Regions from separate parts of the Leclercia sp. genome, predicted to be linked through region 2. Evidence: predicted binding sites of a transcription regulator. Region 2 holds the regulator's gene; each other region holds the start of a gene.
The links. Region 2 encodes LexA, which represses DNA repair genes until DNA is damaged. Its sites were predicted from a motif close to TNCTGTATGTACATACAGNA; they were not measured.
Positions count from the first base shown of each region.

Region 1: the regulator LexA is predicted to act here: its motif matches at 5,228-5,247, upstream of umuD (translesion error-prone DNA polymerase V autoproteolytic subunit).
Region 3: the regulator LexA is predicted to act here: its motif matches at 4,397-4,416, upstream of uvrB (excinuclease ABC subunit UvrB).

Region 1 covers NZ_DAIQCE010000010.1:19,261-29,566, forward strand. Annotated here, with positions in the region: gene V7Q49_RS18550 (GH36-type glycosyl hydrolase domain-containing protein) at 1-121, shown strand, start outside; gene V7Q49_RS18555 (hypothetical protein) at 141-374, opposite strand; gene V7Q49_RS23575 (YnfU family zinc-binding protein) at 528-704, shown strand; gene V7Q49_RS18560 (hypothetical protein) at 784-1,056, shown strand; gene lpxP (kdo(2)-lipid IV(A) palmitoleoyltransferase) at 1,259-2,167, shown strand; gene V7Q49_RS18570 (hypothetical protein) at 2,416-2,931, opposite strand; gene V7Q49_RS18575 (hypothetical protein) at 3,164-3,367, opposite strand; gene V7Q49_RS18580 (hypothetical protein) at 3,395-3,658, opposite strand; gene V7Q49_RS18585 (plasmid partitioning/stability family protein) at 3,671-4,069, opposite strand; gene V7Q49_RS18590 (plasmid segregation protein ParM) at 4,074-5,030, opposite strand; gene umuD (translesion error-prone DNA polymerase V autoproteolytic subunit) at 5,270-5,701, shown strand; gene V7Q49_RS18600 (Y-family DNA polymerase) at 5,701-6,972, shown strand; gene V7Q49_RS18605 (ParB/RepB/Spo0J family plasmid partition protein) at 7,370-8,329, opposite strand; gene sopA (plasmid-partitioning protein SopA) at 8,329-9,495, opposite strand; gene V7Q49_RS18615 (RepB family plasmid replication initiator protein) at 10,189-10,306, opposite strand, start outside.
Region 2 covers NZ_DAIQCE010000007.1:123,935-134,240, reverse strand. Annotated here, with positions in the region: gene V7Q49_RS16815 (maltoporin) at 1-983, shown strand, start outside; gene malM (maltose operon protein MalM) at 1,097-2,062, shown strand; gene ubiC (chorismate lyase) at 2,244-2,741, shown strand; gene ubiA (4-hydroxybenzoate octaprenyltransferase) at 2,754-3,623, shown strand; gene plsB (glycerol-3-phosphate 1-O-acyltransferase PlsB) at 3,716-6,136, opposite strand; gene V7Q49_RS16790 (diacylglycerol kinase) at 6,292-6,660, shown strand; gene lexA (transcriptional repressor LexA) at 6,770-7,378, shown strand; gene dinF (MATE family efflux transporter DinF) at 7,442-8,761, shown strand; gene V7Q49_RS16775 (CsbD family protein) at 8,903-9,112, shown strand; gene zur (zinc uptake transcriptional repressor Zur) at 9,182-9,697, opposite strand; gene V7Q49_RS16765 (cupin domain-containing protein) at 9,810-10,298, shown strand.
Region 3 covers NZ_DAIQCE010000017.1:48,867-59,172, reverse strand. Annotated here, with positions in the region: gene moaA (GTP 3',8-cyclase MoaA) at 1-904, opposite strand, end outside; molybdenum cofactor riboswitch at 892-1,026, opposite strand; gene yvcK (uridine diphosphate-N-acetylglucosamine-binding protein YvcK) at 1,252-2,160, shown strand; gene uvrB (excinuclease ABC subunit UvrB) at 2,306-4,321, opposite strand; gene V7Q49_RS22215 (ABC transporter ATP-binding protein) at 5,068-5,766, shown strand; gene bioD (dethiobiotin synthase) at 5,705-6,430, opposite strand; gene bioC (malonyl-ACP O-methyltransferase BioC) at 6,423-7,178, opposite strand; gene bioF (8-amino-7-oxononanoate synthase) at 7,162-8,319, opposite strand; gene bioB (biotin synthase BioB) at 8,316-9,356, opposite strand; gene bioA (adenosylmethionine--8-amino-7-oxononanoate transaminase) at 9,444-10,306, shown strand, end outside.

The DNA of each region.
Region 1 (10,306 bases), on a different contig from region 2:
TAGTGTTTCACGCGGCGATGCAGAATATTGCGTGACGCTGGATGGTGTTCTCCTCCCTGATGACAGAATACCGCTGAAGGATGATAGACAAAACCATACGGTTGAGATCATTCAGAACTGACGCTGATCCCGGAGGTGCATTAACGTCTGCCGTTAATGCGCTGATTATCCCTGAGAACGTCAATCGCTGTCTGCATGGCGATTTTGTCATCCCTTTTTTTTTGCCTGCCCTGCATGACCTGAAGGTATTCCAGCAAGGTTCGGGTATTAATCGGTCGGCCCTGTTTACCCACAGCCAGCACGGCTTCGCCAAGAATAATTTTTACTGGCGGTAGCTGGGACGGGTACCAGTCAAGGGTGTCTTCTGATTTCATTATAAATTTCTCATGGAAGGGTATTATATCATAAATCGGACGTTCAATTTTCAATATCTGCTATCGTGATTCAGTCATAAATCAACATAACTTAACCCGGCTGTTTTTAGAGTAAAGCGTATAATAATTAATGTATTCCTCAGAGAGTTATTTATGTCTTATACAAATGGGCTCAGGTATTTTAAAGAAAGACCGGTTCATGTTGCCTGCCCGGTATGCGCACACAGAGCCGATCAGAAAGCAGGTAAACTAAGAAAAGATGCGGTTCTTGAGTGCCCTGCCTGCGGACTGTTGTTCAGACCTTCAGAATGCTGGTGTATCGGCGGCTGATCAGCTTCTGCCACTTAACGTCAGTGATGTCGGGAAATGACAACATTTCTCCTGTACTGCAGTTGTCGAGGGTATGATAATGAAATCTAAAAAATCTGTTTTTATTGAAGGACATATCCTGTCAAACAGCTGTCACGGGCAGGCCGGTCAACCTTTCTGTATTCACCGGGTCAGGTTTAGTAATGGTAAATATGCGATTATTCGGATGGCATCCGGGATATGTTTCAAACCAGGCGAAATTATTCAACGAAACGATTGTGAGTGGTTTTATAAACTTACCAAAATTCGGCTTTTTTCTTTTGAGTACCTTGACGATGATGAATCAAGAAGACAATTCCTTGAGTATCAATGATAAAACCATGGATTTATAACAGAATAAATTTGCTGACTTACAATTCATTCCTAGCTCTTTAAATCCTTTACCAGGCATTGCAAAATTATTTTTTCTGAATTTAGATGGGTTTAAATTGTCTAAAACAAAATGTATCGCTAAAGACAAATTGCCTCATTGTTTTCCTTTTGCGTTATAACCTTCATTAGCATTAAGGAAATTTATGGCACAGACTTTTACTCATAATTTACTTCATCCTCGCCACTGGCTTACCTGGTCTGGTTTGGGTCTGCTGTGGCTTCTCGTTCAACTTCCTTACCCGGTTTTACATATTCTGGGCTCTGGCCTTGGAACAATATCCAGACCCTTTCTGAAACGCCGGGAAGGGATTGCGATTAGAAATATCGAACTGTGCTTTCCCGAGATGACACCGTTTGCCCGGAGCCAGATGGTCAATAAAAACTTTGCTTCTCTCGGGCTGGGACTGATGGAAACAGGAATGGCCTGGTTCTGGAGCGATGCGAGAGTCAAAAAATGGTTTGATGTCGAAGGGCTTGAAAACCTGACCGGTGCGACAAGAGGAGTAATGGTTGTCGGGATTCATTTTATGTCCCTTGAGTTGTGTGGAAGAGTAATGGGGTTATGCCATCCTATGATGGCAACGTATCGCCCACACAATGATCCATTAATGGAATGGGTACAGACAAAAGGGCGTATGCGTTCAAATAAGGCTATGATTAATCGACGTAATTTATCAGGTTTTGTTCATGCGCTAAAAGCAGGTGAAGCCGTTTGGTTTGCACCAGACCAGGATTATGGGTCTAAAGGAAGCGTTTTTGCACCTTTTTTCTCGGTAAAAAAAGCAGCCACGACGAACGGAACGTATGCTCTGTCAAAACTCGCTGGTGCACACTTGATCACACTTAGCATGATTCGACGTAGCGATAAAAAAGGTTATCACATGTATATCAGCAATCCGTTGTCAGGCTATCCAGGGGAAGACAAGGTCGCCGCAGCGGCTTATATGAACAAGATCATCGAGCGTGAAATTCTCCGTGCTCCTGAGCAATACCTGTGGATGCATCGCAGGTTCAAAACGCGTCCTGAAGGCGAAGTCTCTTTATACAAATGAACAACTCTACTTGTCATGAGCCAGAATCTATCTTTCTTGCCACTGCGTATTTGTAAAAATGCGATAAGGAATTTTCGATCGGATTCATGTTAACGATGGCTTGACTGACAGCCAAAGTTAATCAATTGAACCGGTTTGGATTTGAAGGTCCGTTTTTCGCTCATAGCGGACATAAGCTTGCGTGTCAGTCCGCTTTGTGCCAGTAGCAGACCCTTCGATTGTGCAGAACTGTGATGAAAGGGAAAAACTCATACCTCTTCCGTTTTGAGTATGCGGATATGATGCGCAGCACCTGCAAAAATGACCGTACATCTGCCTTTGTATCGGGTATTCCCGCAACCGCCCTGTATGTTATGTGCCCCCATAATACCGCAGCGGGAAAACAACAAATCAATTAACTCGCTGTTTTCACCTATTTTTCCGGAAAGAGCAGCCCATCTGAGTAGCAGGTGAGTTCCCCAGTGACGGTCCTCTGTTGGAAGTTCAATGGCCAGCTCATCTGGCAGGGTGTCCCTCAGTCGTGCCAGGATTTTTGGCTGCGAAGAAAGAGAAGCATCCAGGTCTGCCACTGGCAAATGGTCAGGGAATTCGCAGGTATAGACTCTGGGAGTATGAACAGGAAGACGCGATATCATATGAGCGTGGTAATCGGCACCGTCAAAATTATCAATAAACCAGAACGCCAATCCTGTACCTTCGCCTGTACCAAAAAACTGAGGGTCAAAGCTGTCAAATAACGCGCGTGAACCGTGATAAATTCTCACAATAGCTCCTGTCTGCTACCTGTAAATCAGATCGTTAATAATCTCGTTGATTACTGTTTTGACTACTTTATGTATGCAGGAATCCGCAGCATAAGGCATTAATTAGAGAAATTTTGCTTGAGGTTAAATTGTGATTTACATCACAATTTAAAACCCTATAATCGCCGGAAAATTGAGCATTTATTTTGACGGCAGGGATGAGGTGTCTTCCTGCCGTTTTTTTATTCCGTACTTATCGCGCGGGAGCTGCACCAATACGACGCAGCGCGTCCTGCACTTCATGTAATCCAAAAATATCATCCGGAGGCGGGGTTTTTCCGGCCAGCTGGCAGAACGTAAAGGCGGCATTGGATGCAGTTAACCGCTCGCGGTGCAGCGCCTGCAGGGCCACCACAACCAGCGTTCGGTCTTCATCTTTCAGTTCTTCGAGTCGCATACTGTTTCCTGTAGGTTGATGTTCATATCATGACCGTCCTTTTGCCGTTTTATTGTCAAAGGCCAGGATAACTCCGAGGCACATCAGACAGGCGTAGGCGATCTGCAGCACAATGGTCACCGGCAGGGGCATCGCATCGACGAGTAATAACGGGACGACCAACGCCACGCCCAGCAGGACCATTCCCCTGCCGGTCTTTTTGACGAGGTCCGCCCACTGGTCCTCTGGAACGTTTCTGGCACGCAGAACATGGCAGATCATGCGTTCAGCATGGTGCTTTACGAGTGACATAATGGATTTACCTTATTTATCCTTCGCGCCACCAAACATGGCCCGGGCATTGCTCAGGGTTTCATTGTCATCTTCCCGGGGCGCGGGCGGTGCACTGCCCTGCCCTTTTGCTGGCGTCTGCGCTGCCGGTCGGCGGTTGCCGAACGATTTCATTTCTTCCGGGAAAACCGCCTGCATCAGCAGAACCATCTCCTCGAACGTGGTCGATTCATTCAGCTGGGCTGCCAGCAGATGCGGCAGCCTTTCATCCTGTTTTCTCAGGGCAAAGCCGGACAGAAGCGCAGCACGCCAGACGTTCCCCCGCTCACCCTGGGGCAGCCTGTCTGTTTCATCGCAGACGTAGCGCTCAGCAGCGTTGCTTTCGGGGTTCAGGTAAAACGTAATTTTTCTACGGGTGTCCGGTTTATCCATCTCATTAACCAATTGCGAACATGCCATTGACCAGGTCAAACTGGGGATCTTCGCTCAGGTAAAACCTGTCATCGCGCACCCCACAAAATTGTCTGACCGCACTGGCGATGAGTTCGGCACCGCCACCAATTACCATAACATGAGAATAACTTTCAAAGCTCTTCACGGCATCGATCACCCGGTTCACAAGACGGTGATGTGAATCGCGAAGCGCTTCCTGCACGACGGCCAGTCTGGAGGCATCGTTAATGCGCTGCCGCATAAAATTCTCGTCTTCGCGGTGGATGATGAGTTCGTCAGCAAGATAGCTGCTGCCCCGCGTTCTGGCCACTGCCATCGCCGCCCTGACGTCCTGCGTCATCAGTGATACCCCCAGGCCGGAGTCGCCAAAGATACGCGAAATCCCCCGCATTTTGGCCCTGACATGTGAAATATCGAGCGTGGTGCCTCCCAGGTCAACAATGAGCAGTGAGTCAAGGTCGTCCAGTTTGCTCACCACATCAAAGCCTGCCGGAATGGACTCAGGCATGACGCGCACACTGCGAACGGTGAAGGCCAGTCCGTCATTCAGGGTGACCGGCCGCATCAGGTTTTCCTCTTTGCGCCGGATATTCTCAGCACAGGGTTGATTGTCACGGTTGTAATACTCCGCGAGCGGCAGCGTCACGACAATGTCGACCTCCCGGGGTTCAAGTCCGGTCTGCAGCAGCGCATGGTGGACGGCAATGACGTTCACATCACTGTACTGCCATGCAATGTTGGTCGTGACCAGCGCATCGGCGCTGATGGGATCGAAGGTGTAGTGCTCTCCATTGAGCGAATAGTTAAAAACGCGCTGGCCCCCAAAGCAAACCGCCCACTCACGCTTGAAACTGTTCGGACTGATCGCCCGATGAACTTTTTCTCCGTCCTGCCACATCAGCTTAATGTTGGTTGATCCATCATCGATGAAAATTTTCATATAACCTCACGGTAATTTCAAATACAAAATCAGGTTTTTATTTGAGAAGTATAAGAGAACAATTTGAAATTTACACAGTGCGATGGGATTTATCAAGAATAATTTAGAGAAAAATTAGAGAATAATAAGGGGTGAATGTGGGATGTGTTAAAAAAGGGCATTCTGCGCTCGAAGTTGATCGCTTACGGTAAAAATACTACTGTATATAAAAACAGTATAATTAAAGTCGTGAGGGATACATGAAGTTACAGTTGCTTAGGCCGGGGAAAGAGATTCCGCCGCAAACGCATCCTTTTTTTTCAGATCTGGCCAGCTGCGGATTTCCCAGCCCGGCCCAGGATTACGTTGAGTCAGATCTGGATTTGCATGACTACTGCATTCGTCATCCGAGTGCGACCTACTATCTGCGCGCGAGCGGCGACAGCATGTCAGATGGTAGCCTGTTTAACGGGGATCTTCTGGTCGTCGACTGCGCGGAAAAACCTCAGCACGGCGATATTGTTGTGGCCAGCCTGCAGGGTGAATTTACCGTGAAGCGCCTGCTGCTGAGGCCGAGACTGATTCTGCAGCCTATGAACGCCGGCTGGGCACCTATCTACCCCGACCCCAATGAGCTGGAAATTTTCGGCGTGGTGACCCACATCATCCACCGGACACGGGAGATGTACTGATGTTTGCCCTCGCTGATGTGAACAGCTTCTACGCCAGCTGCGAGCGGGTATTTCGCCCGGACCTGAAGGGTAAGCCTGTTGTGGTGCTCAGCAATAACGACGGCTGCGTAATCGCCCGCAGCGCGGAGAGTAAAAAATACGTGCGTATGGGTACCCCGTGGTTCCAGATGAAAAACGAAAGCTATCCGGAGAAAATTTACGCGTTCTCGAGTAATTACGAGCTTTACGCTTCAATGTCGGCCCGCGTAATGAGCTGTCTCGAGGAACTGGCACCTCGCGTGGAACAATACTCAATTGATGAAATGTTCTTAGATATCAATGGAATAAATAAATACAATAACCTGGAAGATTTCGGTCGGCAACTGCGTGGGCACGTTTATGACTGCACCCGGCTGACGATCGGCGTCGGTATGGGTCCCACTAAAACGCTGGCCAAATCTGCTCAGTGGGCCTCAAAGGAATGGAAACAGTTCAGGGGCGTACTGGCCCTGACCCCGGGTAATCCGGCCAGAACGCGGAAATTGCTCTCCCTGCAGCCTGTGGAAGAGATCTGGGGCGTCGGAAACCGTATTGCGAAAAAGCTGCATGTTCTGGGAATCAGGACGGCGCTGGATCTGGCTCTGACGAACCCGACCTTTGTGCGTAAAAATTTCTCTGTTGTGCAGGAAAGAACGGTACGTGAGCTGAACGGTGAGAGCTGTATAGCCCTCGAGGAAGCCCCTCCCACCAAACAGCAAATTGTCTGCAGTCGCAGTTTTGGCGAGAAAATCACGGAAGCGGATTCGCTCCGCCAGGCCATTTGCCAGTATGCGGAACGGGCGGCGGAGAAGCTCCGGGGGGAACACCAGTTCTGCCGGCATATTTCTGTCTTTATCAAAACGTCTCCGTTTACCGTTAAAGAGCCTTACTACGGCAACGTGGCTACGGAGAAACTGCTTACGCCCACTCAGGATACCCGGGACATCATTGCGGCCGCCACAACGGCGCTGGAGCGTATCTGGAAGGATGGCCACCGGTATGCCAAAGCCGGTGTGATGCTGAATGACTTCACAAGTTCCGGCGTGTCACAGCTGCAGCTGTTCGACGAACGTCCGCCCCGACCTCATAGCGCAGAACTGATGAAGGTTCTCGATGGTATTAATCATTCTGGCCTGGGCCATGTCTGGTTTGCCGGACGAGGCATTGCACCATCCTGGCAGATGAAACGCGATATGCTGTCCCCTGCGTACACCACTCGCTGGAAAGATATCCCGATAGCAAGGATTAGTTAAATTTCGCCTTTAAGAGTGAGCTAGCAGTGCTCGCCGCAGCCGAACGACGGGGCGAAGCCCGCGAGTGAGCGAGGAAGCACCAAAGAGACGAACTAACAAACATTACTTACGCGCCTTAGCTAGAAAATACCCATACAAATGCTTGACTGACTATAGGTTGGTACCACAGTCCCAGTTGAGTGGTTAGGACCACGGTCCCAGTTGGGTGGTTGGGACCACGGTCCCAGTTGAGTGGTTGGGACCACGGTCCCAGTTGGGTGGTTGGGACCATGGTCCCAGTTGAGTGGTTGGGACCACGGTCCCAGTTGGGTGGTTGGGACCATGGTCCCAGTTAAGTGGTTGGGACCACGGTCATGAGGATCGTAAATTAGAAAGATAGTTATGAATAATTACTTTTTTACTTAATAGCCAAATGCTCAAGCATTTCTTCAAACTTCCCAATGTCTTTTTCTGAAAGCTTAGAGCGATCTAGGCTAATGATTAATTTATTGCCTTTATACTGCGCTGATGCTCCCGGAATGAAAACGCGCTTTTCAGGGGTCTGATTTAATTTTTTGCTGGGATCTTTTAGTAAGGCTGTAAGAAAATGGATTATTTCATCAGCCTCAAGTACCACACCTGCCTTTCTTTTTTCTGAAAGTTCATAAGCCCCTTCGAGTAAACGAGCCTCGTTATCAGCAAAAATTTTCTGTAAATTTTCACCAGCTCTGGCAGAAAGCTCGCCTGGATGAGAAAAAAGGGCGATGACATCTCTTGGTAACTTAGAGGAACTGATGCATCTGGTTATGATTTTCCTTGAAATATTTTCAGCGTCAGCCAGAGCAGAAATATTCCCATTAAATTCATTTTCTAATCGCTGAGAATATCGCTTACCTCTTTCATAAGCACTTGTCGGTCTATAATCGTTTCCAAGCTTGCATAAAGCATCCATCTGTTCGTCATCAAGGGCACCGACGAGTATGCGATACTCAGTTGATGTAAGAATGGCAGACATGCGACGGCGGCTACCATCGGCAACCTCTATATGTCCCCCGACCTTACGACCAAAAGCCGGATTTTGTTGGCCAGTTAGTAAGAACGATGGTATGAGATCGTCCAATGCCTCCTCTGTTAAAAATGCCTGATCACGTTCATTACCAGCCCAGACCTTTGTAGAGTTTGCTACATCTACACCTGGTATAGTTTCAAGAACAAACTTTACATCTCGGCCACACACGGGAAGGGTAATAGTATTACCCTTTGCCATAGCGCCCACTCGAGCAATGAGCGTATCAACCATAGGAGCAGCTGGAGCTGTTGCAGTAGTTGCAGGAGCGACTAAAGGATTAGATTTAGGAATAATAGGTGCACGTTTCATTAACGGATCTCCCAACGTGGTTTAATGAGACGATCAAATATTTCATTACAAACCGGCTCCCAAATTGCGAGTGCATTCCTCCATGCTCCAGTAGAAGAACGCTGATCTATGGCTTGTTCGAACACTGTTCTCATTCGGATCTGTCCTTTACCCACTTCATCCGTTTCACGTACTACGTTCTTAAGAACCATGCTTCCCCATGCATCCCTAATTTGCTCTTCCATCCAGGGCGACTGGGAACCATTATTATTGTTATATTTAGTAAGCAAGATCCTGACATCTGGCTCGAAGCCCTTAAGGTCCACGTTCTTCAGCAGATCCCTGAGCATGTCGAAAAACTGAAGAGCAGAGGTATAGTCAAAGAGTTCAGCGGGAGTAGGGACTAACAATACGTCAGCAGCACAAACAACGTTGATTGTGCCGATACCAAGGTTAGGAGCACTATCAATGACAACCACATCATAATCATGCGCAACCGTTTCGATGGCTAGTCTTAGCATCATATGAGGGTCTGTCGGCAGCTTACCATCGTCGTAACGCCCCATAAGCTCAGTTTCAATACGATGCAATGCGAGACACGAAGGAATAATATCCAGACCAGGCCAGCAGGTTGGTTTTATGGCATATAAAGCATCATCTCGTTCACCGAGATAAAAGGGGAGGAGCGTATCTTCAGAGTGAATATGTAAATCGGGAACCCAACCGTGATACATCGATGCCGTACCTTGCGGATCGTTACCTTCAACTAACAGTACACGAAGCCCTTTCAAAGCCAGATCCTGAGCAAGATGAACGGAGACAGATGTTTTATAAACCCCACCTTTATGAGCTGCAACACCAATAACCGGAGGCAGGCTTTCATCAGGACGACGGAGACGGGTACCAAACACATCTCGCATATGATTTATTTGTTCAATGGTATAGCCAACGCGCTGCTCTACGCGCCCTCGTAATTCCATATCTGGATGAGGCAAGCGCCCTGCTTTTTCAGCGTCACGAATAGCCTGGGATGACACACCGATCAGATCGGCAGCTTCACCAACTCGCCACCGCCGGGTGATTTTCCTTGCTTCAGGGCTATCATCATTAAATTGAGCGATAGCGATGGCTTTCGTCATCTCATGACCAGCGGTAATGCATTGATTTAGCGTATCCATTAATCCCATATGAAGTTCCTTTCAATTAACTTTGCATCATTCTATTAAATCTTGAGAAAACAAGCAAAGCAACATAAAACATGCAAACCATCTAGAAAAGTGCAAAGCACATCAAATTTTGCAAAGTTGATAACTTATTAAACAGAATCCTTCAATAAAATGAGGTGACTACGATGGTTTTACGTTCAGGAGGCCATAGCTAACTATCAACCCCCTCAAAAGACAGGGCATCTTTGGTACGTTCAGATTGGTCTTTTCATAAGCTCGACATACGATGTATCGAATAATTAGCACTCACTGCCTTAAAAAGACGAGGTATCCCGGGGTCACTTGTTAAGTCCAATTTCTTGATATGCATCAGATCAGATGTGAGCTATTTTTATGGTCACTTATACGTATCGAGAAGCGCGTTCTGTGAACGCATTAATCATAAAGGTGGGTCATAGCATGCATAAGGTGTGTTGTAACATGCTATGAAAAAAGATCGTTAAAGGACCTCAAAAAGGTGGGTTGGAACATGTTAAAGGTGGGCAGCGATATGCAAAAGGTGTGTCACAGCATGTAAAGATACCCCTGCTGCTCAAAAATTAGCCTAACAAAATACGCTCAAACGCAACTGTGCCACGATAACATGTTATGACACACCTAAAATCATGATACGACCCGCCAATGCTGAATATCCTGCATAATGCGACCCACCTTCTATGATGCCAATTCTTTGAGTTTTTTGTTTCGCTTATGAATCAACACCGTTAGAGTTCGCCCATCTTTCACAATAGAATATTCAATGTAGCCAATAACTTGTAGTTGCTTAAGTGCA
Region 2 (10,306 bases):
CAAACGTGCAGGGTAAAAACCTGATTGAATGGCTGCCAGGCTCCACCATCTGGGCCGGTAAGCGCTTCTATCAGCGTCATGACGTTCACATGATCGACTTCTACTACTGGGATATTTCAGGTCCTGGTGCAGGTATCGAAAACATCGATCTGGGCTTCGGTAAGCTCTCTCTGGCAGCAACCCGTTCTTCTGAGTCCGGCGGCTCTGCGACCTTCGCCGAGCGTAATGCGGACGGCGACCGTGTTTATGACAACGTCGTACCAAACGATGTCTTCGACGTTCGTTTAGCGGGTATGGAAATCAACCCAGGCGGTACCCTGGAACTGGGCGTTGACTACGGTCACACCAACATTCCTGACGACTTCTACCTGCAGCCTGGCGCCTCTAAAGATGGCTGGTTGTTCACCGCTGAACACACCCAGAGCATGATGAAGGGCTTCAACAAGTTCGTTCTGCAGTACGGCACGGACTCCATGACCTCTAACGGCAAAGGTATTCCACAGGGCGGTAGCGTTAATAACGACGGTTCTCTGATCCGCGTTCTCGACCACGGTGCCATCACCCTGGCTGACCAGTGGGATCTGATGTACGTCGGTATGTACCAGAATATCGACCGCGACAACAACAACGGTACCGAGTGGTGGACCGTCGGTGTGCGTCCGATGTACAAATGGACACCAATCATGTCCACCCTGCTGGAAGTGGGCTACGACAACGTCAAGTCTCAGAAAACTGACGATAAAAACAGCCAGTACAAAATCACCCTGGCACAACAGTGGCAGGCAGGCGACAGCATCTGGTCTCGTCCGGCTATCCGTGTCTTTGCAACCTACGCCAAGTGGGATGAGAAATGGGGCTACGCAAACAACAGTGATACCGGCTACACCTCTGGTGTCGCGTATAACGACACTTCTGCGAAAACCTTCAGCCGTGGCGACAACGATGAGTGGACCTTCGGCGCCCAGATGGAAATCTGGTGGTAATACGTAACACCTGATGTATTGACCTAAAAGAGGGGCGCAAGCCCCTCTCTTCGTAGAGTACGGCGCGCTATTGCCTGGCCACCGCTGTGCTGATGCTATCTGAGGTAAAAACAATGAAAATGAAGAAAAGTCTCGTCGCGCTGTGCCTCTCTGCAGGGTTGCTGGCAAGTGCTCCAGCCATCACTCTCGCAGACGTCAATTTTGTACCGCAAAACACCAGCGCCGCGCCTGCTATCCCGGCCGCCGCGCTACAACAGCTGGTCTGGACGCCTGTCGACCAGTCCAAAGCCCAGACCACCCAGCTTTCTACCGGCGGTCAGTCCTTAAATGTCCCGGGGATCGCCGGCCCGGTGGCGGCCTACAGCGTGCCTGCCAATATCGGTGAAATCACCCTGACGCTGAACAGTATTGTGAACAAGCAAACCAGCGTCTTCGCACCGAACGTGCTGATTCTGGATCAGAACCTGACGCCATCGGCCTACTTCCCGAGCGAATACTTTACCTACCAGGAGCCGGGCGTGATGAGCGCTGACCGTCTGGAAGGGGTCATGCGCCTGACGCCTGCGCTGGGTCAGCAAAAACTGTACGTGCTGGTATTTACTACCGATAAAGATCTGCAGCAATCCACCAAGCTCATCAACCCGGCTAAAGCCTATGCCAAAGGCACCGGCAACGCCGTGCCGGATATCCCGGACCCGCTTGCCCGCCACGTCACCGACGGTGAGCTGCGGTTGAAAGTCTCCACTAACAGCGCCTCCAGCGTGCTGGTTGGCCCGCTGTTTGGCTCCTCCGGCACCGGCCCGGTGACCGTGGGTAATACCGCAGCACCTGCTCCGGTCTATGCCGCGCCAGTCGCCGCTCCGGCCACCACGACACCGGCGACCGCTGCTGCCCCGGCCGCCGCGAAGAAGAGCGAGCCGGTGCTTAACGATACCGAAACCTATTTCAATCAGGCCATTAAACAGGCAGTCGATAAAGGCGATGTCGACAAGGCGCTGAAACTCCTTGATGAAGCCGAGCGTTTAGGCTCGACCACTGCCCGTTCCACCTTTATCAGCAGTGTAAAAGGCAAGGGGTGACCGTCTCCCCACAGTGCTGATTTTGTCAGTAGTTTGGTGCGCCCTTACGGGCGCACTTTTTTTGCACGGTCTGCCGCTGTTGCATCTCTGTTGCGATAATGTTCGCTAGTTCACGTTTGCCCGCCCCCATTCCGCGTTTCTGCGATACAATAGCTTCACGTTATGTATCGGAGAGTCTGGCATGTCACACCCCGCGCTAACGCAACTGCACGCGCTGCGTTATTTTGACGAAATCCCTGCGCTGGAACCGGAGCAGCTCGACTGGCTGCTGCTGGAAGATTCCATGACCAAACGTTTTGAGCAGCAGGGCAAAAAGGTTACCGTCACCCTCATTCAGGAGGGATTTGTCACGCCCGACGCGGTTGCGGATGAACTGCCGTTGCTGCCGAAAGAGGCGCGCTACTGGCTGCGGGAGATCCTGCTCTGTGCCGACGGTGAACCCTGGCTGGCCGGACGCACCGTGGTGCCTGAGTCCACGCTTACCGGGCCGGAGCTGGCGCTGCAGCAGATGGGCAAAACCCCGCTGGGGCGTTATCTGTTCACCTCCTCCGAGCTTACCCGTGATTTTATTGAAATTGGTCGCGATGCCGGGCTGTGGGGACGTCGTTCCCGCCTGCGCTTAAGTGGTAAACCTTTGATGCTGACCGAGCTGTTTTTACCGGCGTCGCCGTTGTACTAAGAGGAAGAGAAAATGGAGTGGAGTCTGACGCAGAACAAGCTGCTGGCGTATCACCGCTTGATGCGAACCGACAAGCCAATCGGTGCGCTGCTGCTGCTGTGGCCGACCCTGTGGGCGCTGTGGGTGGCGACCCCCGGGCTGCCGCCGCTGTGGATCCTGGCGGTGTTCGTGGCGGGCGTCTGGCTGATGCGTGCGGCAGGCTGTGTCGTCAACGACTATGCCGACCGTAAATTTGACGGCCATGTGAAACGCACCGCGAATCGTCCGCTGCCAAGCGGCGATGTCACCGAGAAAGAGGCACGCACGCTGTTTGTGGTGCTGGTCCTGCTGTCGTTCCTGCTGGTACTGACCCTGAACACCATGACCATTCTGCTCTCCGTGGCAGCGCTGGCCCTGGCCTGGGTCTACCCGTTTATGAAGCGCTACACCCATCTGCCGCAGGTGGTGCTGGGCGCGGCCTTTGGCTGGTCGATCCCGATGGCGTTCGCCGCCGTCAGCGAAAGCGTGCCCTTGAGCTGCTGGCTGATGTTCCTGGCGAATATCCTCTGGGCGGTGGCCTACGATACCCAGTACGCGATGGTTGATCGGGACGATGACCTGAAAATCGGCATCAAATCGACCGCCATTCTGTTTGGGCGTCAGGACAAGCTGATCATTGGGATTTTGCAGGTTGCAGTGCTGGGGCTGATGGTGGCGATTGGTTACCTGAACCAGCTGAACGGGGCCTTCTACGCGGCGGTCGCGGCGGCAGGGGTGCTGTTTATCTATCAGCAGAAGCTCATCGCCAACCGCGAGCGCGAAGCCTGCTTTAAGGCGTTTCTCAATAACAATTACGTCGGTCTGGTGCTTTTCCTGGGACTGGCGGTGAGTTACTGGGCATAAAAAAATGCCCGGTGGCGCTAGCGCTTACCGGGCCTACAGGTTCTGTATCGTAGGCCGGGTAAGGCGAAGCCGCCACCCGGCATTTTTATGCACTACTCGCCCTGCGTCGCGCTCTCAATCGTTAAGCGCACGTCGGAGGTCATCAGGTCTGCCAGCATCTGGTACACCTTCATCGTCTCTTCCGGCTCGGCATCACCGCTGTCGCTGATATACCCCTCGTCACGCAGCGTCAACACCAGCGAGCTGAACACCGCTTTATCGAAGAACTCCGGCGCGTTGATGCCGTGCAGCATCGACAGACGCTGTGCCAGCGTGCGGCTCTCTTTCTCCAGCGTACCGCGGTTGATCGACGGGTTAGCGCTCAGCAGCCAGAAGGTAATAGCGTAGCGCTGCACGGTCTCGCGTGCGCCCGCCGCCAGCAGCTGCAGCGTGCGTGCCCGGGACGGGTTGATCAGCAGAGCGTCATCTTTCTGCGAGATCAGTCCCTGGCGGGTCAGCTCTTCAATCTGCTGATCCAGCACCTCTGCCAGCTCGTCGTTGTTCCAGCGCAGGAACAGCTCGGCTTTCAGCATCGGGTAGAGAGCGGTGACATGCTCCAGCAGTGCCTGACGGCTGATCTGGCGATGCTGGGTGATGATGGCAGCCATCAGCGAAGGCAGCATCAGCATATGCGCAATGTTGTTGCGGTAGTAGGTCATCAGTACCGCCTGCTCGCGCGGCAGAATGATGATATCGCCAATGGTGTCCTTCTCGACCTCGAACTTGTTCATCTGCAGCGCGTGGTCGATCAGCTCGCTGGCGCTGGCGGCCGGCACCGTGGCATCTGCCGCGTACGGCACGTTGCGCATCAGGTTCAGGTAGCAGTCGAGCTGCTCGGTCAGCTGCTCGCGGGTGAGCGAGCGCTGGCGAGAGGCCAGCAGGGCGGTACAACACAGGTTCATGGCGTTGGCCGCCCCGGCGTTGTTAATACGCACCATCAGATCGGCGGCAATGGCGTTCACCGTTGGCGTCAGCCAGGCCGGACGCACCGCTTCGATCGGATCGATGGACTCGCGCCACTCCGGCACACGGTGGTTGAGATAAGTCATCAGCGGCATAGGTTCGCCGAAGTTGACATACCCCTGGCCGAGGTTACGCAGCTTGCTCAGGCCGCGCAGCATCTGCAGCAGGCTCTCTTTCTCTTTGGTGGCACCGCGCAGCTCTTTGGCGTAGGTACCCACTTCCATCACGTGCTCGTAACCTATGTAGATTGGCACCAGGGTGATTGGACGCGTACCGCCGCGCAGCATCGCCTGAATGGTCATCGACAGGGTGCCGGTTTTCGGATCGAGCAGACGGCCGGTACGGGAGCGGCCGCCCTCCACGAAATATTCCACCGAGTAGCCGCGGCTGAACAGCTCGCCCAGATACTCGCGGAACACGGTGGAGTAGAGCTTGTTGCCTTTAAAGGTACGGCGAATAAAGAACGCACCCAGACGGCGGAAGATCGGGCCTGCCGGCCAGAAGTTGAGGTTGATACCCGCAGCGATGTGCGGCGGCACCAGCCCCTGATGATAGAGCACGTACGAGAGCAGCAGGTAGTCCATGTGGCTGCGGTGGCAGGGCACGTAGACAATCTCATGGCCGTCGTGGGCCAGCTGGCGCACGCGCTCGGCGTTGTGCACGTTGATCCCCTGATAGAGACGGTTCCAGGTAAAGCTCAGGATACGGTCGCTAAGGCGGATCATCTCGTAGGAGAAGTTGGCCGCAATCTCTTCCATCAGGGCGATGGCGTTTTGCTGCGCCTTCTCGTGGGAGATTTTTTTGCTACGCGCTTCGTCTTCGACGGCGCGGGCAATGGCCTTCGAGGCCAGCAGCTTATTAAACAGATCCTGACGGGCCGGCAGGCGCGGGCCTACCGCGGCCAGACGCTGACGGGCAAAGTGCATGCGCGCCACGCGTGCCAGCTTCTGGGCAATGGTCTTATCCGTACCGTGCTCATCGGCCATGCGACGCAGGGAGACTGACGGTGAAAAACGGACGAAGCTGTCGCGGCCAAGCCAGTTGACGGCGAAAAACTTCTGCACCCCGTTGAGCATGCGCAACGGCGGATTTTCCTCGCCTTTATCGCGCCCCGGACGACGACCAAACATCACCGACACGGGCACCATCTGCACGTCCAGCAGCGGGTTGCTGCGGTGCAGATCGAGGTAGTCATGGAACAGCTTGATCGACTCTTCTTTCGGCGTGTACCAGGTGAACACGCGAGGGCCACCGTGGATAAAGATGTAGCGCGGCAGCTGGGTGCCGTCGATCTCCAGCGGCTCCAGCGGATCGGGAAGATCGTGCGCCAGGCACTGGGCGCGCAGCGTCAGCAAGTCGGCCTTCGAGTTATAAGGCAAAACGTACATAATAGGACGCGAGGTATCGAGTCCCAGTTCCAGCGTCGGAACCGCCGGAATAGACTTGCTTTTTACCAGGACGCTTAATGGTAAATTAAGTAATTTGTAGTAAATTCGTGGCCAGCCAGACATAAACGATGTAAAGCCTCTGGTTAAAAATGCAATTGCGGCGCAAGGATAACAGAAAGCGCGCAAAATTTCTGTTGTTACCCGTCATACTTCCGGTGGCTGCGCCAGGCGCTTAACCCACCGTTTCTGACGCTATTTTCGAAGAAAGGTTTCTTTTAATGGCCAATAATACCACTGGGTTAACCCGAATCATTAAAGCTGCCGGCTATTCATGGAAGGGCATCCGTGCTGCCTGGATCAATGAAGCCGCATTTCGCCAGGAAGGGGTTGCGGTCGTCGCGGCGATTATCCTTGCCTGCTGGCTGGACGTTGATCCCATCACCCGCGTATTACTGATTGGCTCGGTGATGTTGGTGATGATAGTCGAAATTCTCAACAGTGCGATCGAGGCGGTCGTCGACCGTATCGGCACTGACTTTCACGAGCTCTCGGGCCGGGCAAAAGATATGGGCTCAGCCGCGGTGCTGATGGCGATTATCGTTGCGTTGTTTACCTGGGTCACGCTGCTTTGGGGACATTTACGATAAGCCTTCAGAAACCGAACAAGTCTCTGGTTTTTTATGCGGTTTGTGGTTCCAAAATCACCTTTAGCTGTATATACTCACAGCATAACTGTATATACACCCAGGGGGCGGAATGAAAGCGTTAACGACCAGGCAGCAAGAGGTGTTTGATCTCATTCGGGATCATATCGGCCAGACGGGTATGCCGCCGACGCGTGCAGAAATCGCGCAGCGTCTGGGCTTCCGTTCTCCAAATGCCGCCGAAGAGCACCTTAAGGCACTGGCGCGCAAGGGTGTGCTTGAGATTGTTTCCGGTGCGTCTCGCGGTATTCGTCTGCTGATTGAAGCCGAAGAGGGCCTGCCGCTCGTCGGTCGCGTTGCCGCGGGTGAACCGCTGCTGGCGCAACAGCACATTGAAGGCCATTATCAGGTCGATCCGGGCATGTTCAAACCGAGCGCAGATTTTCTGCTGCGCGTAAGCGGTATGTCCATGAAAGACATCGGCATTCTGGATGGCGATCTGCTGGCGGTACATAAAACGCAGGACGTGCGTAACGGTCAGGTCGTGGTGGCGCGCATCGATGATGAAGTGACCGTCAAGCGCCTGAAAAAGCAGGGCAACACCGTGCAGCTGCTGCCGGAAAACAGCGAGTTTTCCCCGATTGTTGTCGACCTGCGCGAAAATAACTTCTCCATCGAAGGGCTGGCGGTTGGCGTCATCCGCAACGGTGAATGGTTATAAATCCTTTCTGACAAACTGCGGCAGTGCCGCAGTTTGCTTTTCCTGCCTCTGGCGAACATTTTCATGTCTCTCCTGACTGCTTCAGACAAGGCGTTGTGGCGTCTTGCGCTTCCCATGATCGTCTCCAATATCAGCGTCCCTCTGCTTGGGCTGGTGGACACGGCTGTGATTGGTCATCTCGATTCCCCCGTTTATCTGGGCGGTGTCGCCATCGGCGCGACGGCAACCAGCTTCCTGTTTATGCTGCTGCTCTTTTTGCGCATGAGCACCACCGGCCTCACCGCGCAGGCCTATGGCGCGAAAGATCCGCTACGTCTGGCCCGCGCGCTGGTGCAGCCGCTGATCCTGGCCCTGGGTGCCGGGCTGCTGATTGTGCTGTTGCGCACGCCGCTTATCGATCTGGCGCTGCATATCGTTGGCGGCAGCGAGGCCGTGCTCCATCAGGCGCGGCGCTTCCTTGAGATCCGCTGGCTCAGCGCCCCGGCATCGCTGGCTAACCTGGTGCTGCTCGGCTGGCTGCTGGGGGTGCAGTATGCCCGGGCGCCGGTGATCCTGCTGGTGGTGGGTAACCTGCTCAACATCGTGCTGGATCTGTGGCTGGTGATGGGCCTGCAGATGAACGTGCAGGGGGCCGCGCTGGCGACCGCTATCGCAGAGTACGCCACTCTGATGATTGGCCTGTGGATGGTCTGGCGGGTGCTGGCCCTGCGTGGTATTTCGCTGGCGCTGCTGAAAACGAGCTGGCGGGGCAATATCCGCAAGCTGCTGGCCCTCAATCGCGACATCATGCTGCGCTCGCTGTTGCTACAGCTCTGCTTCGGGACGCTGACGGTAATGGGGGCACGGCTGGGGCCGGAGATCATCGCCGTTAACGCCGTGCTGATGACCCTGCTGACCTTTACCGCCTATGCGCTGGATGGCTTCGCTTATGCGGTCGAGGCACACTCCGGGCAGGCCTATGGCGCGCGGGAAAGCGGGCAACTGCGGGAAGTGTGGCGGGCGGCCTGCCGTCAGTCCGGCCTGGTGGCGCTGGCCTTTGCCCTCATCTATGCTCTGGCAGGCGATCACATTATTGCCCTGCTGACTTCACTGCCCGAGCTGCGCGCGCTGGCGAGCCACTATCTTATCTGGCAGGTGATCCTGCCGGTGGTAGGGGTCTGGTGCTATTTGCTGGATGGCATGTTTATCGGTGCCACCCGAGGGGCAGAGATGCGCAACAGTATGGCCGTGGCGGCCGCTGGATTTGGCCTGACGCTTTTCACCCTGCCGTGGCTGGGCAACCACGGTCTGTGGCTGGCCCTGACCGTGTTCCTGGCCCTGCGGGGGCTGTCTCTGGCCTGGATCTGGCACCGGCACTGGCGCAACGGCAGCTGGTTTTCATAGCGGCTTCGCCTGGCCGAACGGTAAAAGATTCCGAATAACAAACCGAACGCCGCAGGCTTATCTATAATTATTATCACGTCCAGCACGAAACGTATTTCAGGACGAACTTAACCTTAACGACCGAACGAAGAGGAATCGATGATGAATAAAGACCAAGTCGGCGGTAACTGGAAGCAATTTAAAGGTAAAGTAAAAGAACAGTGGGGCGACCTGACTGACGATGACATGACCGTCATCGAAGGTAAACGTGACCAACTGGTGGGTAAAATTCAGGAACGCTATGGTTATGAGAAAGACCAGGCAGAGAAAGAAGTTGGTGACTGGGAAACCCGTAACAACTATCGCTGGTAATTAACCTATACCCGCAGGTACACGGATGTACGCCCAGGGCGACCTTTCAGGTCGCCCATTTTTTTGTCCTCAGCGCGGCTTTTTCTTCAGCTGGATAGAGTGATCGTGCTGACAATTTTCCTGATGGCGGCAGGCTTCCACTTCAACGCAGTTACGGCACAGACCGTGCGCTTCAATCACGTTGTGGCGCAGGGCAAACCCCATCTTCGCCGCCAGGCTATGCATGATATCTTCCACCCCTTCCGCGCCTTCTTCCTTCACGCTGCCACAGCGGTCACAGATGAACATCGCTGAGGTATGGGTCGGCTGATCGAACAGATGACACAAAACGTAGCTGTTGGTCGATTCCACCTTATGCACAAAGCCCTGCTCGAGTAAGAAATCGAGCGCCCGATAGACGGTAGGCGGCTTGGCCTGCGGCTCGCTCTCGCGCAGCAGGTCGAGCAGGTCGTAGGCGCTGATCGCCCCGTTTTGCAGGCTCAGCAGACGCAACACTTCAAGGCGCTGCGGAGTCAGGCGCACATTGCGTTGCGCGCACAGCTTTTCGGCTTGCGCTAACAGTGCCTGCATTGTGGTCGTTTCCATTTTGCACCTCGAATGACGTGGAATAACAAACCGCCAGTTTACCATGTTCTGGCCTAAACGCCGAGATCCACCGGGTGTGCTACCCTGACGAAAAACCACAGGAGATGAAAAGATGAAAAGACCGGACTGCATTCGCCACTGGCGTGAAGTAGAAGGCGCCGACGACTCAACCTATCCCGACAGCACAGAGCGTTTCGCCATTGGCGCGCCGCTGGCCCGTGCGCTCGGGCTGGGCCGTCTCGGTATCCACCATGAACGCCTGCCGCCGGGACGTCGCACTTCCTATCCTCATGCCGAAAGCGACGAAGAGGAATTTATCTTTGTGCTCGAGGGATATCCCGAAGCCTGGATCAACGGTTATTTATGGAAACTGGAGCCGGGGGACAGCGTTGGTTTTCCTGCCGGAACGGGCGTGTGCCACACCTTTATTAATAATACCAGTGAAGAAGTGCGGTTATTAGTGGTGGGCGAAGCGAATAAAAAACATAACCGAATTTATTATCCGCTGAATGCGGTATATGCCGCCACTCGCGAAGATCGCTGGATCGATCATCCGCCGCAATTTTTTGGTCCGCATGATGGAAAACCAGGGCAAAAGTAATTTCTTGT
Region 3 (10,306 bases), on a different contig from region 2:
CAGAAATGCGCCCTTCCAGCGCAGGCTGCTGGGCGTCATCGGCCAGCAGATCGCGCAGGTCGACGCCGCCGTCGCCAAACAGGCACAGGTGCAGCTTGCCTACCGACGAGACGCGCAGGCGGTTGCAGCTGGCACAGAAGTCTTTTTCATACGGCATGATAAGCCCGATCTCCCCTTCGTAGTCGGGGTGGCAAAAGACCTGCGCCGGGCCGTCGCTGCGCTGGCGAAGCTGATGGATCCAGCCGCGTTTGAGCAGTTCATCGCGCAGCACCATGCCGGAGATGTGGTGCCGGGAGAAGAGATCGCTGCCCTCGCCGGTTTCCATCAGCTCGATAAAACGCAGTTGAATGCGGCGGGGTTTGATCCACGCCAGGAAGGTATCCAGCTGATGATGGTTTACATCGCGCATCAGCACGGTGTTGACCTTCACCTTGTCGAAGCCCGCCGCAAAGGCCGCATCGATGCCCTCCATCACCTGGTGGAATTTATCCTGGCCGGTAATAGCGTGAAACTGGCGGGCATCCAGACTGTCGACGCTGACGTTGATCGCCGTCAGCCCCGCGTCGCGCCAGCCGGCAACGTCGCGCGCCAGACGATAACCGTTGGTGGTGACCGCAATCTGGCGGATAGCGTCGTTTTCACGAACCGCGGCGATGATGTCGGTGAAGTCACGGCGCAGCGAAGGCTCACCGCCGGTAAGACGGACCTTTTCTGTGCCCATGGCGGCAAACGCGCGCGTCACGCGGCGCACTTCGTCCACGGAGAGAAAGCCGTTATTGGTGATGCCGCCGGGTTTGTAGCCGTCCGGCAGGCAGTAGGTGCAACGGAAATTGCACACATCGGTAATCGACAAACGCAGGTAAAAAAACTTACGCGCGAATGCATCGGTAAGTTGTGAAGCCATGTACACCTTTCCTGATACGGGAGGCACAGTCATTTCTTTCTGTACCCTGGTGGCGAAACCGCCACGGCCAGAGCACCATATCTGTCGACACAGGCGCAAAGGCTAGAGTGTATGTTTTCGATAAAGAAAACGTGGTTATGCCGATAGTAGCGTGTTAATAGCAGTTTCGCTATTCTCGTTTCTCGCTATATAAACTTGTATATATCGACATGTTCGTGCTATTTCGTTGCAGAATACGTCATTATCAAAATCTTGCATTGATATATGTCATTTTGACCCGGACGGAGCATCGTCATTTAGGGGTAGTTGAGTTACTGTTAACGCGTTCGTCTTATAAAGGAATTTCTATGCGCAATCGCACTTTTGCGGATCTCGACCGCGTCGTCGCTCTCGGCGGAGGCCACGGACTGGGCCGGGTGATGTCCTCCTTGTCATCGCTCGGTTCACGGCTCACCGGGATCGTGACCACCACCGACAACGGCGGCTCAACCGGACGCATTCGTCGCTCCGAAGGGGGTATCGCCTGGGGTGATATGCGCAACTGCTTAAATCAGCTCATCACCGAACCCAGCGTCGCTTCGGCGATGTTTGAGTATCGTTTTGGCGGTAATGGCGAACTTTCAGGACATAACCTCGGAAATCTGATGTTAAAGGCGCTGGATCACCTCAGCGTGCGGCCTCTGGAGGCGATCAATTTAATCCGCAACCTGTTAAAAGTGGATGCGTTTTTGATACCGATGTCCGAACTTCCGGTCGATTTGATGGCTATCGACAGTAACGACCATGAAGTATATGGCGAAGTGAATATCGATCAGCTGGTGTTGCCGCCAAAAGAGCTGATGCTTTATCCCAGCGTTCCGGCCACCCGTGAAGCGGTGGAAGCCATTGGTGAAGCGGATTTAATTCTGGTCGGCCCGGGCAGTTTTTATACCAGCCTGATGCCGCTGCTGTTGATCAAGGATCTGGCCCAGGCGCTGCGCCGGACCCCCGCTCCCGTGGTTTACATCGGCAATCTGGGGCGCGAGCTGAGCCCTGCCGCCGCGGGGCTTTCACTGCCTGCTAAGCTGGCGCTGATGGAGCAGTACGTCGGGAAAAAGATTATCGATGCGGTGGTGGTCGGGCCTGGCACTGATGTATCGGGCATGGAAGGCCGGGTGGTGGTGCAGGAGCCGCTCGAGGCGAGCGATATCAAGTACCGCCATGATCGGCATTTACTGCGCGTGGCGCTGGAGAAGGCGGTGCAGGCGTTGGGGTGAGATTGTGCGGCCTTTAACGCCCGGTGGCGCTGCGCTTACCGGGCCTACAGGCCGTGCGGTCTGGTGCCCTCATCCCGGCCTTCTCCCACAGGGAGAAGGTGCAAACCCTAAAAATGGCAGCCAAAGGCTGCCATTTTGCTTTTACCTAGGACGCCGCGATAAACAAGTCCCTGAGCTGGTGAAGCTGGTCGCGGATCTGCGCCGCCTCTTCGAACTCCAGATTCTGCGCGTGCTGCATCATCTGCCCTTCCAGTTCGTGAATTTTCTGCTGCAGCGCTTTCGGCGTCAGGGCAACGGTATCGGCCTCCACCGGTGAGCGTGACTTACCGCGTCCCTTGGCTTTGGTTTTGGCGATGTTCTGGCCGAGCGCCAGGATATCCACCACCTTCTTGTTCAGACCCTGCGGCGTGATGCCGTGCTCTTCGTTGTAGGCCTGCTGCTTCTCGCGGCGGCGTTCGGTTTCGCCAATCGCTTTTGCCATCGACGGGGTGATCTTGTCGCCGTAGAGAATCGCTTTGCCGTTAACGTTACGCGCCGCACGACCAATGGTCTGGATAAGTGAACGCTCGGAGCGCAGGAAGCCCTCTTTATCGGCGTCCAGAATCGCCACCAGCGACACTTCCGGCATATCCAGCCCCTCTCGCAGCAGGTTGATCCCCACCAGCACGTCGAACTCGCCGAGGCGCAGGTCGCGGATGATCTCCATGCGCTCCACGGTGTCGATATCCGAGTGCAGATAGCGCACCTTCTCGCCGTGCTCCTCGAGGTATTCGGTCAGGTCTTCCGCCATGCGTTTGGTCAGCGTAGTGACCAGCACGCGTTCGTTGATGGCGGCACGGGCGCGGATCTCCGACAGCAGGTCGTCTACCTGGGTGCCAACCGGACGCACTTCAATAATCGGATCCAGCAGGCCGGTTGGACGGACCACCTGATCCACCACTTCGTCGCCGGATTTCTCCAGCTCGTAGTTGCCCGGCGTCGCGGAAACGTAGATGGTTTGCGGCGCCAGCGCCTCAAACTCTTCGAACTTCATCGGGCGGTTATCCAGCGCGGACGGCAGGCGGAAGCCGTACTCCACCAGGGTCTCCTTACGCGCCCGGTCGCCGCGATACATCCCGCCAATCTGCGGGATGGTCACGTGGGATTCGTCCACCACCAGCAGGCCATCCGCCGGCAGGTAGTCAAACAGGGTCGGCGGCGCCTCGCCCGGCCCGCGCCCAGAGAGATAGCGCGAATAGTTTTCGATACCGGAGCAGTAGCCCAGCTCGTTCATCATCTCGAGATCGAACTGGGTACGCTGGCTGATGCGCTGCTCTTCCAGCAGCTTGTTGTTCTCCAGCAGGGTCTTGCGACGATCCGCCAGCTCAACTTTGATATCTTCCATCGCCTGCACGATACGCTCGCGCGGGGTCACGTAGTGGGTTTTCGGGTAGACGGTGAAGCGCGGAATAATCGACTCTACGTGGCCGGTGAGCGGGTCAAACAGCGACAGCCGCTCCACCTCTTCATCAAACAGCTCCACGCGCAGGGCGAAGTCGTCCGACTCCGCCGGGAAGATGTCGATCACTTCACCGCGAACGCGGAAGGTACCGCGCTGGAACGCCTGATCGTTGCGGGTGTACTGTAACTCGGCCAGACGCCGCAGGATGGCGCGCTGATCGATAATCATCCCCTGAGTCAGGTGCAGCATCATCTTCAGGTAGAGATCGGGATCGCCGAGGCCGTAGATGGCGGACACCGAGGCCACCACCACTACGTCGCGACGCTCAAGCAGGGCTTTGGTGGCGGACAGACGCATCTGCTCGATATGCTCGTTCACCGAGGCGTCCTTTTCGATAAAGGTATCGGAGCTCGGGACGTAGGCTTCGGGCTGATAGTAGTCGTAGTACGAGACGAAGTACTCCACCGCGTTATCGGGGAAGAACTCTTTCATCTCGCCGTACAGCTGTGCGGCCAGGGTTTTGTTGGGCGCCAGCACCATTGTCGGGCGCTGCAGATCGGCGATCACGTTGGCGACGGTAAAGGTTTTACCCGAACCGGTCACCCCCAGCAGCGTCTGGTGTGCAAGCCCATCCTCCAGCCCCTCTTTCAGACGGCGAATCGCTTCGGGCTGATCGCCAGAAGGACGGAAAGCGGAATTCAGTTTGAACGGTTTACTCATGAACGGCGACCTGATGATGATTAATACGGCAGGTGAGTAATTTTACTCCTGATGGCTATTTTTGCCAGTAAATTATACTGGATATAAAACCAGTAACATCTGCGCCATTTTGTGCCATCACCAGTGGGAATCAAGCAATGCTGCGCAAAATTTCGGCTGCGACGGGATAAAATTCCATCAGGGGTGGGTTATCCCCAGAATTTTTTGATTTTTAACATTTGTCAAGGCGAGCCGCCGGTCTTTAGCCCAGCAAATTGACACTTTGATGACAATGATTGCTTTTATTTAACGCGTTGATCTGCAATGAAGTTATCGAAAAGACGCGTTTCGCAGCAATTCAGGCGCAGGCCGCGTATTCTCTCGCTTACCCTGTGTTTTCTAACTCTAATGCACATGGTTATCCACAGGAATAGTGGATAACTGCCTCCAGCCCATACGGAACGTGACTCGGCCCGTTCCCGGTTTTTGCCCACAGCGCGGCGGTAAAAAATTTTTATCGCCTAATTATGGCGATCTGATGACAAAAATCAGCTAACGAAATGGTGAGGGACTGCTCACATTTTAACCAAAATGGTACCTGCACCAGGCACACCATACGGGGCACCGATGCAGTGCATCTCCCTGCCCTCGCCGCGCTGTTTTTTGAACCTAATCCGAAAAAAGCAGGTTTAATCGCCGTTTTTAGGGCAGTGGCAAGAGTCTTGCAGAGTATCAGGGGACACCGATGCCTGAAAAGGAGCACTACCATGTTAAGCCTGCGCGCCGTAAACCAGTATTACGGGGATCGCCACACCCTGTGGAACGTTGACCTCGATCTCCCGCCCGGCGTCTGCACTGGCGTTGTCGGGCTGCCCGGGATGGGGAAAACCACCCTTGTGAACTGTATTGCCGGCCTGCTGCCCATCGCCAGCGGCACCATGGTCTGGCACGAACCCCCCGGTGCATTACACCAGGCCGGAACGGAAATTAGCTTTGTGCCGCAGGACAGGCGGATCTTTTCGCAGCTGACGGTAGAGGAGAATCTGCATATTGCGCAGATGGCGAAAGGCGTCGCGGGCGGAACGGTGAGCCGCGACGTTTTTGAGTTCTTTCCGGAGCTTTACCCGCTGCGCCAGCAGCGGGCCTCGGGCCTGAACGACGACCAGCAGTACCAGCTGGCGCTGGCAAACGCCCTGGTGACCCGCCCTCGCCTGCTGATCCTCGACGAGCCCAGCCACGGCACCGGCCAGCTGTTTACTCTCAAGCTGGCGCAGCTGCTGCTGAGGTTCAACCGGGAGCTGGGGTTATCGGTGCTGCTGGCCGAGCAGCACCTCTCCCTGATCCGTCGGGTGGCGGATCGCTTTTGCCTGCTTTATCGCGGGCGCAACGTGGCCCAGGGCCGGGTCAGCGAGCTGGATGACCCGCTGATTGCCCACTGGATGGGGCCGACGGCGTCAGCGCAGTAAGGGAGAGATATTGCCCGACTGCCGAAGTGTCAGCCGCATCGCCCAGCCACGGGATCTCGCCCAACAGCGGTGCAGGCAGCACGCGCCGGAGCGTCGCCATGTATTCGGTATGACGTTTACCGGGCGGCACAACGCCGTTCGCCACCCAGCCTGCAAAATGCAGCCCCGCCTGCTGAATCGCCTGCGCGGTCAGCATCGCGTGGTTGATACAGCCCAGCTTCACCCCCACCACCAGGATCACCGGCAGGCGTTCGGCCAGCACCCAGTCGGCGAAGGTCTGCTCCTGCGACAGCGGCGTGAACCAGCCTCCCGCGCCTTCCACCAGCACCCAGTCGGCACGGCTCTCCAGCGTGCGTAACCCGGCCGAAAGCGTGCTGAACAGGATCGGGCGCTGCTCATCAGCGCTGATGATGTGCGGCGAGGTGGGCTCCGCAAAGGTATAAGGGTTTACGGTCGGGTAGCTCAGCGCCACGCTGCTGTTGCGCTGTAACGCCAGCGCATCGCTGTTGCGCAGCCCTTCGGCGGTCATCTCGCTGCCCGACGCCACCGGTTTGTAGCCGGCGGTATTACGGCCCAGCGCCCGCGCCGCCTGTAGCAGGGCGGTACTGGCGACGGTTTTACCGACCTCGGTGTCGGTGCCGGTGACAAAATAACGTTCAGTCACGTTCGATAATTCCATGAAAAAGTTGATAAGAGAGCGGGAATTGCCCCGCCTGCTGCGGCCAGGCCTGCGCCAGCTGCTGCAGCTGGCCGCGCGTCAGTGGCCTCCCGGCCCGCCCGGCGTGCAGATGAGTAGCACCGATCCCCTTGAGGGAATGCATCGCGCTGAGCGCATCGTCAAACAGCAGGGTGACGGTCTGGACCGCGCAGCGGTACTGCCAGCGCGCCAGGGCGTCGTTCACCTGCTGCCCGGTCAGAAAGCGGTTGGCGTGCAGCTGGGTGTCCACCGCCTGCCAGGCCTGATTCAGCTCCGGCAGCGAGCCGTTGAGCAGCGTGGTGAAGGCCACCTTGCCCCCCGGCTCGGTCACCCGGTAGAGCTCGGCCAGCGCCTGCGGCAGGCTGGCGCACCATTGCACCGCCAGATGGCTCCAGACCAGGCTGAACTGGGCATCGGCCAGCGGAATGGCTTCGATATCGGCCTGCAGATAGCTATCCGCCGCCTGGTTGCGGCGCGCTTCCTCCAGCATCGGCGCACTGAGATCCATCGCCGTAACCACGCTCCCGGCCTGACGCCAGGCCAGGCTGTTACTTCCGGGCCCGCAGCCCGCGTCCAGCACGCTGACAAACCGGTGCTCTGCGAGCAGGGCCCGCAGCCCGTCTGCGCTTTGCCGCTGGAGTGCGTCGTGGCGCGAGTAGCTGTGCGCCGCCCGGCCAAAGGCGGCGGCAATCGCCTGTTTATTCACCTGCGGCATGCAGCGCCTCCAGTAACGCGGTGATATCTCCCGGATCATGGGCCGCCGTCAGGGTCAGGCGCAGGCGCGCCGTGCCCGCCGGTACGGTGGGCGGACGAATAGCGGTTACCCAGATCCCCTGCTCTCTGAGGGTGTGCGCCAGACGGAGGGCTCGCGCATTGTCGCCGACGATCAGCGGCTGAATGGCGCTCTGCGAGGCGGTGATCGCCATCGGCAGATCGCGCACGCCCGCGCGGAACTGGCGGATATGCGCCGCCAGCCGCTGCCGACGCGCGTCGCCTTCGTCGCTGCGAATCAGGTTAAAGGCAGCCAGTAGCGCCACCGCCTGGGCAGGCGGCATGCTGGTGCTGTAGATCAGATGGCGGGCGAACTGCAGCAGGTAGTCGGCAACGGGTTCGCTGCACAGCACCGCCGCCCCGCTGATCCCGACGCCTTTGCCGAAGGTCACCACCAGCAGCTCGGGCTTAACGCCCTGGCTGGCAGCGCTTCCGCGCCCCTCTGGCCCGGTGACGCCAATGCCGTGGGCATCGTCCACCAGCAGCCAGCTGCCCTGACGCTGGGCCGCCGCGTGAATATCGCCCAGCGGGGCGCTGTCGCCGTCCATGCTGAAGATCCCCTCGGTCACCACCAGCTGTTGCCCGGCGCAGGGTTTATCCAGCAGCGAATCCAGCTGGGCGACATCGTTGTGGGCAAAGCGCCTGAGCTGAGCCGGGCTGTGGCTGGCGGCCTCCAGCAGCGAGGCATGGCTTAAGCGATCGGCCAGGATGCGGTCGTCCTTGCCGGTCAGGGCGGCAATCAGCGCCTGATTGGCGGCAAAGCCGGAGATAAACAGCAGCGCCCGCGGGTAGCCGAGCCAGTCGGCAAGATGCGCCTCCAGCGCCTGATGCGCGTGGGTGTAGCCGCTGACATGACCGGAGCCCCCGCTGCCCACCCCGTACTGCTCCGCGCCCTGCTGCCAGGCGCGGATGATGGTGGGATGCTGGCTCAGGCCGAGATAATCATTGCCGGAGAAGTTACAGTACCGCCGCTGCTCGCGGATGAGAAAGCGCCCCGCGCCGTTCTCCACCGGGGTGCGCACGCGCAGGGCGTCTGCCGCCCGGCGTGCAACGAGGGCAGCATCGATGCGTTGTTGCCAGGTCATACCGTCGCCGCGTTGTAGAACTGGTCGGTATCGGCGTTGAAAAGCTGCTGTTCGAGCTGGTGCTGCTGCTCGTTATCGCCGGTCAGAACCGCGGTCTGCTGCGGGTTGAGCCCCAGCTTGCGGAACAGCTGGACGTCTTTGTCCTCTTCCGGGTTCGGGGTGGTGAGCAGCTTGCAGCCGTAGAAGATGGAGTTGGCCCCGGCCATAAAGCACATCGCCTGGGTCTGCTCGTTCATCTGCTCGCGGCCCGCCGAGAGGCGCACGAACGACGTCGGCATCATCACCCGCGCCACCGCAATGGTGCGAATAAAATCAAAGGCGTCGACGTCGTCGTTGTCCGCCAGCGGGGTGCCTTTCACCTTGACCAGCATGTTGATCGGCACGCTCTCCGGCGGGGTTGGCAGGTTCGCCAGCTGCAGCAGCAGACCGGCGCGATCGGTTACCGTTTCGCCTAAGCCGACAATCCCGCCCGAGCAGACCTTAATGCCCGCCTCGCGCACTTTGTCCAGCGTGTCCAGACGCTCCTGGTAGGTGCGGGTGGTGATGATATTGCCGTAGAACTCCGGGGAGGTGTCGAGGTTGTGGTTGTAGTAATCCAGCCCCGCCGAGGCCAGACGCTGGGCCTGATGGTCGTCCAGCGTGCCGAGGGTCATACAGGCTTCAAGGCCCATCGCCTTCACGCCCTGCACCATCTGCTCGAGATAGGGCATGTCGCGCTCGTGCGGGTTTTTCCAGGCCGCGCCCATGCAGAAGCGGGTCGACCCGGCGTTTTTCGCCTGACGCGCCGACTCCAGCACCTGCTCCACTTCCATCAGGCGCTCGGATTCGAGGCCGGTTTTGTAGCGCGCGCTTTGCGGGCAATATTTGCAGTCTTCCGGGCAGGCCCCGGTCTTGATCGACAGCAGGGTGCTGACCTGAATCTGCTGCGGGTCGAAGTGCTGACGATGGATCTGCTGCGCTTCAAACAGCAGCTCAAGCAGGGGTTTTTCAAATAATGCAGTGACTTGCGACAGTGTCCAGCGAGTCTGGTGAGCCATGGGGCGTCTCCAAAGGGGTTTTGTTCAGGATGGGTTCGGGTTATGCTTGTAAACCTAAATGTTTTCAAAATGGTTTACAAGTCGATTATGACAACGGACGATCTCGCCTTCGATCGGCAACACATCTGGCATCCCTACACCTCCATGACCCAGCCCCTGCCGGTGTATCCGGTAACGGAAGCGCACGGCTGCGAGCTGACGCTGGCCAGCGGCGAACAGCTGGTGGACGGCATGTCCTCCTGGTGGGCGGCCATTCATGGCTACAACCACCCGCGGCTTAACGCAGCGATGAAAGCCCAGATTGACCGCATGTCGCACGTGATGTTTGGCGGCATCACCCATCAACCGGCGGTGGATCTCTGCCGTCGGCTGGTGGCGATGACCCCCGAGGCGCTGGAGTGCGTGTTCCTGGCCGATTCCGGCTCGGTGGCGGTGGAAGTGGCGATGAAAATGGCGCTGCAGTACTGGCACGCGAAGGGCGAAAGCCGTCAGCGGTTTATCACCTTCCGCAACGGCTATCACGGCGACACCTTTGGCGCGATGTCGGTATGCGATCCCGACAACTCGATGCACAGCCTGTGGAAAGGCTATCTGCCGGAAAACCTCTTCGCTCCGGCACCGCAAAGCCGTTTCGACGGCGAATGGGATGAGATGGACATGGTCGGCTTTGCCCGGCTGATGGCTGCCCATCGCCACGAAATTGCCGCGGTGATCCTCGAGCCCATCGTGCAGGGCGCGGGCGGGATGCGCATGTACCATCCCGAGTGGCTGAAGCGCACTCGCAGGATGTGCGACCGCGAGGGCATTCTGCTGATCGCCGACGAAATTGCCACCGGCTTCGGACGCACCGGCAAGCTGTTTGCCTGCGAGCACGCGGGCATTACCCCGGACATTCTCTGCCTTGGCAAAGCCCTGACCGGGGGCACCATGACGCTGTCCGCCACCCTCAC